Regions from separate parts of the Shewanella sp. FJAT-52076 genome, predicted to be linked through region 3. Evidence: predicted binding sites of a transcription regulator. Region 3 holds the regulator's gene; each other region holds the start of a gene.

Region 1 (4,089 bases), 1.7 Mb from region 3:
CTGTGGCCTTGGCATTCTGCGCATCATTTCCCAGCCAAACAAAAGTCGAATCCGTATCACCATAAATCACCTGAAACCCTTCAGCCTCTATCCAGGCCTTGGTAGTACGCATGATCTCATGGCCCCGCAGGGTAATGGAACTCGCCAGGCGATAGTCGTGAAATACGCAGCCCCTGGAACCCAGCACCCCATAGAGCGAGTTCATGATGATTTTCACCGCCTGAGACATGGGGCCGTTCTGGTTCGCCTTCGCCTCTTCTCTTCTACTGGCCAGGGTCTCTACGAGCTTTGGCAAAATGGGCGATTTGCGACTGAATCGTGCCCCGCGAAATCCTTCAACCGACATTGCCTCCGGCTCAGTCAGACCGAGCACCAAACCCTTTGGGTCAATTAAAAAGGTTCGGATAATAGAGGGGTAGAGACTCTTGTAATCCAGTACCAGTACGTTGCGATACAGGCCCGGAAACGAATCCATCACATAGCCCCCCGGGCTGTCAGGCCCTGGGATTTTTTGCATGGCAGGCGCGACAAAACCGGCGCGGTGCAAATGGGGCAGATAGAGATGATTAAAGGCTGCGACACTGGCCCCCACCCGGCCAAACTCCAATCCGGTAAGGCGCGCCCTTTCGAGGGCGAAATGAATCAGATCCGTCTTTTGAAAAATATCCCACACCAGGCGGCAGTCGGTTAGGTTATAAAAGGCCAGTGCCGCTTTGTCTTCGCGAAACAACCGGGTGATTTCCTCCCCCCGGTCATCCGGATTATGAATAGCCTTGCCCTCACCCAGAAGTTCACCCGCCACCCTGTCGAGTGCGAAACTGTCGAACTGATAGAATGCCGCTTTCAACCAGTCGATACCATCCAGTACCACACGGCCCGGCAAGTCCAGCGTCTCCGGCCTGTGTTTATCCTCTACTTTCCAATTGAGCGGCTTACCAAATCGCCCGATGCAAAGCCTCATGCCATGGTGTTTCGCCCGCCGCCACAGGAGTGACAAATCAAATGTCACCACAGACCAGCCCAACAAGATGTCGGGGTCAACCTCCAAAAACCAGCGTTGAAGCGACAAAAGCAGCGACACTTCATCCGCTGCCCACTCCACAGCAACCCTGTGATCCACACCATCGCGATGGCATGTGAGCACACCGTCCCCTTCGCCAACCATAATAACTTTGGGCTCGCAGTCGCCAAACAAGCCCACAGAATAAAGCTCCCCCGACATACTGCACTCGATATCGAGAGAGACTGCTTTCAGGGATATGTCTTCACTGGCGGCTCTTACCCGACTGGCAACAAACCGGCTTGGGTCACTTGCATCGAAGTAACCGTAAAATTCCGCATCCAGCGCCACAAAGCGCTCAATCAGGAACCGCTGCTCGGGCTTGATATCGGCCTCGTAAAGCGCAACATCCAGCTCCTGAGCCCGGCTGACCAGTCGCTTGAGCATCACTCCGGTACGGCAGTAGACAGCGTGTACAGGTTGCCTGCTGAAACTCTGCAGCGTAAGGGGCTGAGCCCAGGCTTCGGTCTGAGCAACCCCGATGAGTATTCGCTCTACTTCATCACTGTGGCAAAAGGCCATCGGCCTTTGATTGTGTACTTCCACCTTCACGGGCCCATTGGTGGTTTTAATCAGGTATTCGAGCACTGTGTCACCGCCGCGCTGCACACTGGCGCGTGTGAGCACCCGCCCCTTAAGTAGCGTTGGAGCCATTGATTCATTGGAGCCTGGGGAGCAAACGGATGACAATTCCATGGGCAGAGGGTCAAAAAACACACATTAGCAATGATTGCAGGGTTCTTAGCCTAAGCAATCACTGTTATTATGTACAGCATAATTGAGCTGCCGAGAGCCCCATGCTGCCAGACAAAGTCAAAACTCAGATCCGTGCCATCTATAAAGATATTGCCGCCGCATTGCCAAACTTCCGGTCCCGCCGCGAGCAAAACTTCATGGTCGCGGAGATCTCCAAGACACTGGCAGGGGAGTATGACAAGCACAGACGCATCATAGTCGTTGAGGCTGGCACTGGTATTGGTAAGTCACTGTCTTACATTCTGGGCACCATTCCCCTGGCATTGGCCCAAAAAAAGAAAGTCTGTATCGCCACTGCAACCGTTGCTCTGCAGGAGCAATTGCTGCACCAGGATCTGCCTTTTTTTTTGGCACAGTCCGGACTGAACTTTCGTTTTGGGCTGGTAAAAGGCAGGCAAAGATATGTGTGCCTTGCCAAGCTGGAGATGCTCATCGGCGACAACAATGGCACTCAAATGGCCATGTGGCAGACCAAGCCTGATACGGCGCAGGTTGAAATGCTGCAGAAACTGCACAACGATTTTCATAAGGGCCTCTGGAACGGCGAAATAGACACCCTCGAAACGCCCATTCCGGATCACCTGTGGCAACAGATAGCCTGTGATAAGCATTCCTGCCATCGGCAAAATGCCAGCCACCGCCAATGTCCTTTCCACAAAGCAAGGGAAGATGTGGACACCTGGGATGTGCTGATTGCCAACCACAGTTTGCTGTTCGCCGATCTCGAGCTCGGCGGCGGGGTGATACTGCCCGATCCCGAAGAAATGTTTTACGTGATTGACGAAGCCCACCACCTGCCTGTGGTTGCCAGAGACTTTTCCAGTGCGCAGGCGACACTGAGAGGCGCTGCCGATTGGCTGGAGAAAATTGGCAAAACCGCCGCCAAATTGCAAAACCAAATCAAGAGCAACAACATCATAGCGCCATCTCAGGCCATGCAAGACCATGTCGCTGACATCGCCGGTATGCTCAATCAGGTAGCCCATTATTGTGACGGCGAAAAAGCCCGCTTCGATAACCCGGAAAACCGCTTGCGTTTCACCCATGGCGCTCTGCCCGAGGTGCTTAAACGCCACGCGGAAAACCTGGCTACTGCCACCAGTGGCGCCTTGAAGCAGTTCAATAAAATGCAGCTGCTGCTTGGAGAAGCCATTAAAGATGGCGATATTCCGCGTCATCAGGCCGATACGCTGCAAACCGAGACCGGCTTTATGCTGCAGCGGCTTGAGAATCTGCACAAGCTCTGGAAAATGATGGCAAAAGAGGACAGTAAAAAAGGGGCGCCCACCGCGCGCTGGATTGAACTCCTGCCGGCCACCAAACAAGTGGACTACCTGCTTTGCGCCTCCCCCATCGAAGTGGGCTTTATGCTGGAATCCATGCTGTGGGAAAAGGCGGCTGGGGTGGTGCTTTGCAGTGCAACCTTACGGGCACTCAACCAATTTGACTATTTCGCCCATCAGGTAGGGCTTTCACTACACGATGGCAGTCGCTATCTAGCGCTCCAATCGCCTTTCGACTTTGAAAACAATGCCACCCTGTATTTGCCCAAAATGCGCACTGAGCCAACCGACGACAATTACACCGACGAACTGGCCGAACATATTTTAAAACTTACTGAGCATGAAATGGCCAGCCTGGTGCTGTTTGCCTCTTATTGGCAGATGGAAAAAGTCGCCGATATCCTTGGCCCCAAACTGAAAATCCCGTTGCTTATCCAGGGTAACTCGCCGCGCCAACTGCTGCTGGACAGTCATAAAAAGCGTTGTGATGAAGGCAAGCCGTCGTTGCTCTTTGGCACCGGCAGTTTCTCAGAGGGCCTCGACTTGCCCGGTGAATACCTTACCAACTTGATTGTCACCAAACTGCCCTTTGCGGTGCCCACATCACCGGTAGAGCAGGCCCATGCGGAGTACATCAAGGAAAAAGGCGGCAATCCCTTTTTGCAACTGACCATCCCCGACGCCTCACGCAAGCTCATCCAAAGCTGCGGCCGTTTGCTGCGAAAAGAGCAGGACTATGGCAGGATCACCATATTGGACAGACGCCTTGTGAGTAAAAGATATGGCAAGTCTCTGCTGGACGCCCTGCCACCCTATCGCAGGGTTATTGAATAGGAACCCTCTGTGGAATTACTGCAAGACCCCGCCAGCCTGATACTGTTGGCGTTGGTCGGCCTGATTGCCGGCTTTATTGACGCAGTTGTGGGCGGTGGCGGCCTCTTATCGATTCCGGCGCTGCTGTCATTCGGGCTCCCTCCCCATCAGGCGCTG
Region 2 (4,089 bases), 1.4 Mb from region 3:
CGGCTTTCGGATGTTGATGTGGATCATTTGCGGTGCATCTGCCCGGATAACTCGCTGTCATCCGGGCGTGACACTATGGTGAGTGTTAAAGGCTATCCAATTGATTAGTTAGTGATATTTATTGGAAAGTCTTGCTTACGTTCCTTGCAGTAGCTCGCGGGCATTGGCGAGAGTATTCTCGGTAATGGTATCGCCACCCAGCAAGCGCGCCAGCTCCTGTATCCGGGCGTCTTTGTCCAGCGGCTTCATCGAGGTTTCTGTTTGTCCGCCCTTAGTGGATTTGTTCACAAACATATGTTGATGGCCATTACCGGCAACCTGGGGCAAGTGGGTGACACAAAATACCTGTGTCGCTTCACCGAGGGAGCGGAGCATACGTCCAACCACAGCCGCAGTTGGGCCTGAAATACCCACATCTACTTCGTCAAAAATCAGTGTGGGGGTTGAGACCTTTTTCGCGGTAATCACCTGAATGCCCAGTCCAATGCGGCTCAGTTCACCTCCCGAGGCAACCTTGGCCAATGGAGACAGAGGCTGGCCTGGGTTGGTGGTCACCAAAAACTCTACACTGTCACTGCCATTTGCGCTCATTTGCTTGTCGTTGAAGCTCACCTCAATGGTGAACTTACCCTTTGGCATATTGAGTTCCTGAATGGAGGCGGTGACCTGTTTATCCAGCTCCCTGGCATAGCGAAGACGGCTTTGACTGAGCTTCTGCGCGTGACTGAGATAGGCTTCCCTGCTGGTTTGCACCTGTTGCTTCAGTTCATCCAGCTGTGCCTCATCGGAGTCCAATCCAGTCAGTTCCCTGGCAAGCTCTTGATGATGTGCAGCCAGTTTATCGGCAGCAACATGGTGTTTTCGTGCCAGGGTCATGGCTTTGGAGAGTCGTTCTTCGAGATAGGCAAAATGTTCCGGGTCCAGCTCCAGGTTGGACAGGTAACGGCCAAGTTCGCTGCTGCTTTCCTGCACCTGAATAAGGGCGTCATTGAGCATATTTCCTATGGGGGCCAGGGTTGGGTCGAGCGACTCCAGGGTTGCAGCAAGGGATAAGGCTCGGTTTAGCAGCGACTCAATATTGCCTTCATCGGATTCACTGAGCAGCGACAGGGTGTGCTGACAGTCTTCAATCAGGGCGGTGCCATTGGCGAGGCGTTTGTGTTCTGCCTCGATTTGTTCGAACTCTCCTTCCATCAAGGCAAATTCGTCCAATTCTTCAACCTGATACTGCAGCAGCTGTTTGCGGGCAATGCGTTCCTGCTGACTTTGCTCGAGCTGCCTTAATTCGGCTTCGACCTGACGGCAGCGCTGGTAGGCGCTGGCGACCGACTCCTGCAGCATGCGGTGGTTGGCGTAGCTGTCCAGCAGTGTCAGTTGGTGTTCGTTTTTTAAGAGGGCGTGGTGTGCATGCTGGCCGTGGATCCCCACCAGATATTGCCCAAGGGATTTGAGCTGTGACAGGGGAACAGGATTGCCATTGATGTAGGCCCGTGAACGGCCATCGGCAGTGATGGTGCGCCTGAGAATACATTCGTCGTCCAGCTCAAGATCGTTATCCTCCAGCCAGCGTCGGGCCAGGGGCACATCATCCAGAGAGAAGCGGGCGCTGACCTCGGTTTTGCTGGCACCGGGGCGCACGGCACCGGCGTCTGCGCGGTTACCCAGGCACAACCCCAGGGCATCAATGGCGATGGACTTACCGGCACCGGTTTCACCGGTAATACTGGTCATACCCGGACGGAAGTCCAATTCCAGAAAGCGAACAATGGCAAAGTTATTGATGCTGAGCTGACAAAGCATGACGGCAATCCTGTGTGATTAGCAATCAAAGTACTGTATTGATAAACAGTATATACTGATTTTTTGTACAGTAAATCGTCCCGCAACCCCGACATGAAAAATTTTTGGCTACTGAGTTATCAGGTTTAATCCCATCGTCAGCAGAGGCAGGCTGAAAAGCGTCAGCAGCGTACCTGCCACTATGCCCCGGGCGATTTGCTTTTCCAGGGTTTTATCCTGATAGGCCAGCAGGTAAACGCTGGCGGCAGTGGGCATGGCGGAAAGCAGCACGCCCATCACGGTCAGCTGCGCACTCACCCCCAACCAACTGAAGAGTAGCCATACCAGCAGTGGCTGCAAAGCCAGTTTCGCCAGATTTACGTGCCAGAAGGGCACGCCCGTCTGAGTTTGTTCAGGCTCTCGCATGGAGCGGGCCAGCGCTATGCCAATGGCAAAGAGCGCGCAGGGACTGGAGCTTTTACCTATCCATGTCACCAGGGTATCCGGTATCGAAGGCAGTGAAAACTGCATCGCCGAGGCCAATACCCCGAGGGCACAGCCGATGACCACGGGATTTCTGCTCACCACCCGCAGCGCAAGGCTTAACCGTGCCATGCCGGTCAGAGGTTGGGTCGCGAGTCTTAATTGCACCACGGTAACGGCAAACATCAAGACTGATAAAAGGCTTGCCAGCGCAGCAGCCATCAGTGCCTGCGGATTATTCGGAAACAGCATCGCCAGCACGGGGATACCGATAAACGCGGTGTTGCCGAAGGTGGCCGACAGGGCTCGCAGGCTCGCGGGACGGGTTTGTCCCTGTTCATGTTTCAGTGACCACAGCTGCACCAATACATAGGTCACCACCATGGCAAGCAGATAACCCAGCACAAATCCGGGGTTGAGAATTTCTTCAATGGGAGTATTGGCCAGGCTCACATACAGGATGGCCGGAAATGCCAGGTAATACACGTATTGATTGAGAAAACGCTCTAACCAGCCTGGAAGGAGTCTGGAGCTGGCAGCGCCCGCAATCATCACGGCAACAACAGCGAGCAGCGGAATGAGGAGGTTGAACATCACAGCAGGGGCCTCGGCAGATCACAATTTCCCCCTTTGCAGTGGGGCTCGGCAGGCAAATTAGCATATCATGATGCGAGCTGACCATTGGTCCTTGGTCGCAGGCATATCCATGATTAACGGCGGGAAACGGCATGAGAGAGCATCCGGGTAGCGAACTTGAATTGATTTACCTCTTTGTGCAGTTGGTGGATGCCGGTAGCCTGTCTGCGGTGGCGGATCGTCTCTCGATGCCTGTGGCAACCGTCAGCCGCAAATTATCCCGCCTGGAAGAAAACCGCGGTCGTCAGCTATTGATGCGAAGTACCCGCAAAATTCGCCTCACCGAGGAAGGAATGGCGCTTTACGAGCGCTACAAATCCCTGGTGAGCGCAGTGGATGCGCTTTATGGAGATGGCGAAGACCCGCTCGAAGGCACGTTGCGTATTGCTGCCCCCATCTCCATCATCTCGATGATTTTTATGAAAACCATCAACGAGTTTCGGCGGGAATATCCGGGTATCAGGCTGCATATCACCCAAAAAAACGAGGTAGTCGACCTTATCGACAAAGGCATCGATATCGCCATCGTGGGCGGTATTCAACCGGACTCCTCCTGGATAGCGGTACCGCTTGGGACGCTGGATTACCGCCTGGTGGCATCACCTGACTATCTGCAGCGCCGCAGTATGCCAACTCATCCCAGCAGCCTTGCCGCTCACGATATTATCAAGGTGTGGCCTTTATATAACTGGTCGCTGAGGCATCCTCAGGGAGAGGCTTTTTATTATGACGGACCCGCGAGCCTGACGCTGACCGATCTGCAGGGGGCTATCAGCGCCTGTGTGGATGATGGTGGTATCTTGTATGGGCCGGAACTCTTCTTTAAGCAGGAGCTGCAACGCGGGTTGCTGCTGCCTGTATTGCCGGATTGGCGGGGAGAAACGCGGCGGATCTCGATTTTGTGTCACCAGCGGCAGCAACAACCTGCCAAGGTGAAAGCCTTTATCGATTTTATGAAGTCGCGGGCGCCGGGGTTATTTGCGATGGACGCTTAACCCAACTGTTTTTTGCGTCCCTTGGGTGGGTGGCCTGGTTTGCGCTTGGGGGATGTGGAAGTGGGAGCCGGATAGTCCTTCACCGGAGGGAGGACGCCCAGCTCCTGATAAAACGCCACCTGACGGCGAAGTTCAAACAAAGAGCCGATGCGCACTTCATCGGCTATGGTTAAACGCCAGCTGTCGGTTTTTCCGT
Region 3 (4,089 bases):
GAAAGGGTTTGGTTCAATGCCGCAGCGGCTTGGGCAGCGGCGTTGCTTGCCAGTTGCTTCTGGTTTTCAACCCAGGCGTCAAACTCTGCTTCGGGCAATACCTCAACCACTATGGGCATAAAACCGTGGTCTTTACCGCACAATTCGGCACATTGGCCGCGGTAAATGCCGGGTTTATCTATCCGGGTCCAGGCCTCGTTGATAAAGCCCGGATTGGCATCTTTTTTTACGGCAAATGCAGGCACCCACCAGGAGTGAATAACATCGTCGGAAGTCATCAAAAAGCGAACCTTACGGTTGGTGGGCAGCACCAGATGCTTATCCACTTCCAGCAAGTAGTGATCGCCTTTTGCTTCGGCGCCTTCGATTTGACTTCTGGGGGTCGCCAGGATGCTGTAAAAGCCGAAGTCGTGGTCGAAGTAATCGTAATGCCACTTCCATTGGGAGCCGGTGACCTTGATGGTCAAGTCGGCGTTGGAGGGATCTTCCATGGCGATGAGGGTCTTGGTTGCCGGAATAGCCATGGCAATCAGGATCAGAAAGGGCACCAGAGTCCACGCGATTTCGACCTTGGTACTTTCGTGAAATTGGGCGGCAACGGCCCCTTTGGATTTGCGGTGGTTTATCATGGCGTAAATCATGGCGCCAAAAACCACTACCCCTATGGCACAGCAGATGTACAGGATAGTCATGTGCAGGCCATAGACCCTGCCACTTATCTCAGTAACACCTTGTGTCATGTTGAGCGGCATATCAGCCGCAAGGATGGGCGGGGCCATAAAAGCCGCCGCGAAACAATACAACCATTGCTTCACAAGACATCTCCTCTGTCAATTGCATCAAGCAACTACAAAGAAGAGTCACACAGTAAGTCTCTGCTCTATGCAAACTCTTCGGTTCCCACAAAAAGCAACGATGACTTCAAAGTGCGTTGGCGGTTGGTATCTTATTTAATGAATTACAGCTTTGTTCACCACACTTGCACCTACAGCTGAATATATCGGTCAAATACACAATATCCATGGCGCAAGCCTCAGATACTGCGACGACATAATCGCCCGGATATAACAAACAAATCGTTGTTAACCTGAACTACATTACTTGCAGTTTAAATATTGATCAAGATCACTTTATTTTCTAATTATCTGAAAAAATTATCGAAAAAAAGCCCCGATAACGGGGCTCAAAGGGATGAAGAGATGATCAGTGCAGTGGAGAGGCACTGCGAAGGGTGTGACTTAACTCGGGCCTAACTGCAAAAGCGCTGGCCTGTGAGTGAGCATTTACATTTTCAAAAATGACACCCAATGCCACGGCATTTTTGGCTACCAATGCCAATCTGCGTTTATCTCTTGGATCCAGTTCGTTGGTCCAGCACAGCACGGCGCTTGAGGTACCGTTGGTTAGGGCTTTTTCCATCGCCCATAGGGTTTCAACTTCGTCTTTGGCATGTACCAGCAGCACACGGTCCATGCGCACACCAGCCTGTGCCAGAGTGGATTTAAGTCCGATGTTGGGTGGGCTGATAAGCACTATCCATCGGCCCTCAAGACTGAGGCGTGCGAGCTCTGGGGCGAGCTGCTGTATCTCCTGGCGCCCCTGGGATTGAGTGCTTTGGGTGATCACCTGAGATGCGGGGCAAACATCTTTGGCGGCGGAATCTGTCCACAAGCCGGGATGACGGGGTGCGTTACCAATCAGCTTGTTCATAGCCAGTCTCCATTACGGATAACGCCCACGGCCAAGCCTTCGATAGTCAGACTTTGGCTGGCAAGATCCACTCTGATAGGGGCGAACGCCTCGTTTTCTGCGTGTAAGAACACCACATTGCCTTGTTTCTCGAAGCGTTTTACCGTGACATCGTCTTCCACCCGGGCAACGACAACCTGGCCGTTTCGTGCCTGGTTCATCTTGTGCACTGCCAGCAGGTCTCCGTCGAGAATGCCTATGTCTTTCATACTGTCGCCGCGAACGCGCAGCAGAAAATCGGCATGGGGGCGGAACATGGCAGGATCGACCTGATAATACTGCTCCACATGCTCCTGGGCGAGAATGGGCTCACCGGCAGCCACCTGACCTATCAAGGGCAGCCCCGGGTCTGGCTGATCTTCCAGCTCATCACCCGCCAGTCTGATACCTCGCGAGGTGCCGGGCATAATCTCAATGCAGCCTTTTTTGGCAAGCGCTTTAAGATGCTCCTCGGCGGCATTGGCACTTTTAAAGCCGAGTCTGGATGCAATTTCTGCCCGTGTTGGGGGCATGCCGGTTTCGGCGATGTTGCGTTTGATTAGGTCCAGGATCTCGGCCTGGCGAGGCGTCAGCGGTCTCATGGTCATCCCTGTTTTTCTATACAGTTACTGTTAGTATATACAGTATTTTAGTCAGCGCAAGTATTAACCATTTTTCAGATTATTGGCTAATGGCTGCGGCTGTCTGATATTCTATTGCGCTATTGATTAAAGCCAGGTTCCCAATATCAGCATGTCAGCACACGAGTCTTTTTGGTTTAAGTCTTTGCGTTGGATCCAGAAGCAGTTGGTACACACCATTGTGGTACCTCAGGATCCCTTCGCCGATTTGAATCTCGATCCCTCCCGCCCCTTGGTTTACGTCATGAAAACCGAGTCAGTGAGCGATATTGCTGCGCTCCATGAGGTGACCGGCAAGTTGGGGTTACCCAGCCCATATCAGATGCTGGAAGTCGATGGGATCAAGACCCCACGGGTCGTGTGTCTGGAGGGCAGAAAGCCGCTGTTTGGCAAACGTGACAGCAATGAGCCTTTTTTGCAGACTTTCCAGCAACTGCTGGCATTGCACCGTCAGCAGCAAGAGCTGGATATACAGCTGGTGCCTGTAAGTCTTTACTGGGGGCGAACCCCGGGTAAAGAAGATGACACTATGCGTGCAGCAGTGCTTGAGCGGGAAGATCCGACCTGGCTGCGTAAATGTTTGATGATTTTATTCCTGGGTCGCCATAACTTCGTGCAGTTTTCCCGTGCCGTGTCACTTCGTCATATGGCCGATGAACATGGCACAGATAAGCGCATTGCCCACAAGCTTGCCCGGGTGGCGAGAGTTCATTTCCGCCGTCAGCGTAAAGTGATGACAGGGCCTGTGTTGCCCAATCGTCAGGCCATGTTTCATGCGCTGCTGAAATCCGACAACTTGAAAAAAGCGATTGCCGAAGAAGCCGCCAGCAAAAAAATCTCTGAAGAAAAGGCCCGTGAAACCGCCATTCAATATCTGGATGAGATTGCAGCCGATTACTCCGATAGTCTGGTGCGCATCGCCGAGCGCTTCCTCACCTGGCTGTGGAACAAGCTCTATAAAGGCATCAGCATCAAGGGCGCCGAACAGATTCGCCAGTTGCACCATGACGGCCATGAGATTGTGTATGTGCCTTGCCACCGGTCGCACATGGATTATTTGCTGCTGTCTTACATCCTTTATTACGAAGGCATGGTGCCGCCCCATATCGCTGCCGGGATTAACCTGAATTTCTGGCCCGCCGGCCCCATGTTCCGCCGTGGCGGCGCCTTCTTTATCCGCCGCAGCTTTAACGGCAACAAGCTTTACACCGCAGTATTCCGCGAATATCTGGATCAGCTTTTCGCCAAGGGATACTCGGTGGAGTACTTTACCGAAGGTGGCCGCTCCCGCACCGGCCGTCTGCTGGCACCCAAAACCGGCATGCTGGCCATGACATTGTCTTCGGTTATCCGCGGAATTGAGCGACCTGTGACCCTGGTGCCCGTGTATTTGGGTTACGACCATGTGATGGAAGTGGCTACCTATCACAAAGAGCTGTCGGGTAAGAAAAAAGAAAAGGAATCCGTATGGCAGGTTTTTGGTGCCATACGCAAGCTGGGTAACTTTGGCCGTGGCTATGTGAACTTTGGCCAGCCCATCACCCTGCAGAACTTTTTGACCGAAAAAGTCCCCAATTGGCGTGAAGAAGTGGGTGAAGATCCAGAGCAAAAACCGTCCTGGCTGACCCCTGTGGTGAATGCGCTCGCCAATCGGGTAATGACCCGCATCAATGATGCCGCAGCCGCCAGTTCTGTCACGCTTTCCAGCATGGTGTTGCTG

The links. Region 3 encodes LexA, which represses DNA repair genes until DNA is damaged. Its sites were predicted from a motif close to TACTGTATNNNNATACAGTA; they were not measured.
Region 1: the regulator LexA is predicted to act here: its motif matches at 1,816-1,835, upstream of dinG (ATP-dependent DNA helicase DinG).
Region 2: the regulator LexA is predicted to act here: its motif matches at 1,832-1,851, upstream of recN (DNA repair protein RecN).

What each region holds. Positions count from the first base shown of each region.
Region 1 covers NZ_CP080415.1:1,481,170-1,485,258, reverse strand. The annotation lists gene K0H79_RS06410 (DNA polymerase II) at 1-1,714, opposite strand, end outside; gene dinG (ATP-dependent DNA helicase DinG) at 1,858-3,933, shown strand; gene K0H79_RS06400 (TSUP family transporter) at 3,943-4,089, shown strand, end outside.
Region 2 covers NZ_CP080415.1:1,190,067-1,194,155, forward strand. The annotation lists gene recN (DNA repair protein RecN) at 136-1,800, opposite strand; gene K0H79_RS05210 (AEC family transporter) at 1,909-2,856, opposite strand; gene K0H79_RS05215 (LysR family transcriptional regulator) at 2,991-3,893, shown strand; gene K0H79_RS05220 (DUF3319 domain-containing protein) at 3,890-4,089, opposite strand, start outside.
Region 3 covers NZ_CP080415.1:4,095,413-4,099,501, reverse strand. The annotation lists gene coxB (cytochrome c oxidase subunit II) at 1-815, opposite strand, end outside; gene K0H79_RS18155 (cell division inhibitor SulA) at 1,204-1,710, opposite strand; gene lexA (transcriptional repressor LexA) at 1,707-2,330, opposite strand; gene plsB (glycerol-3-phosphate 1-O-acyltransferase PlsB) at 2,482-4,089, shown strand, end outside.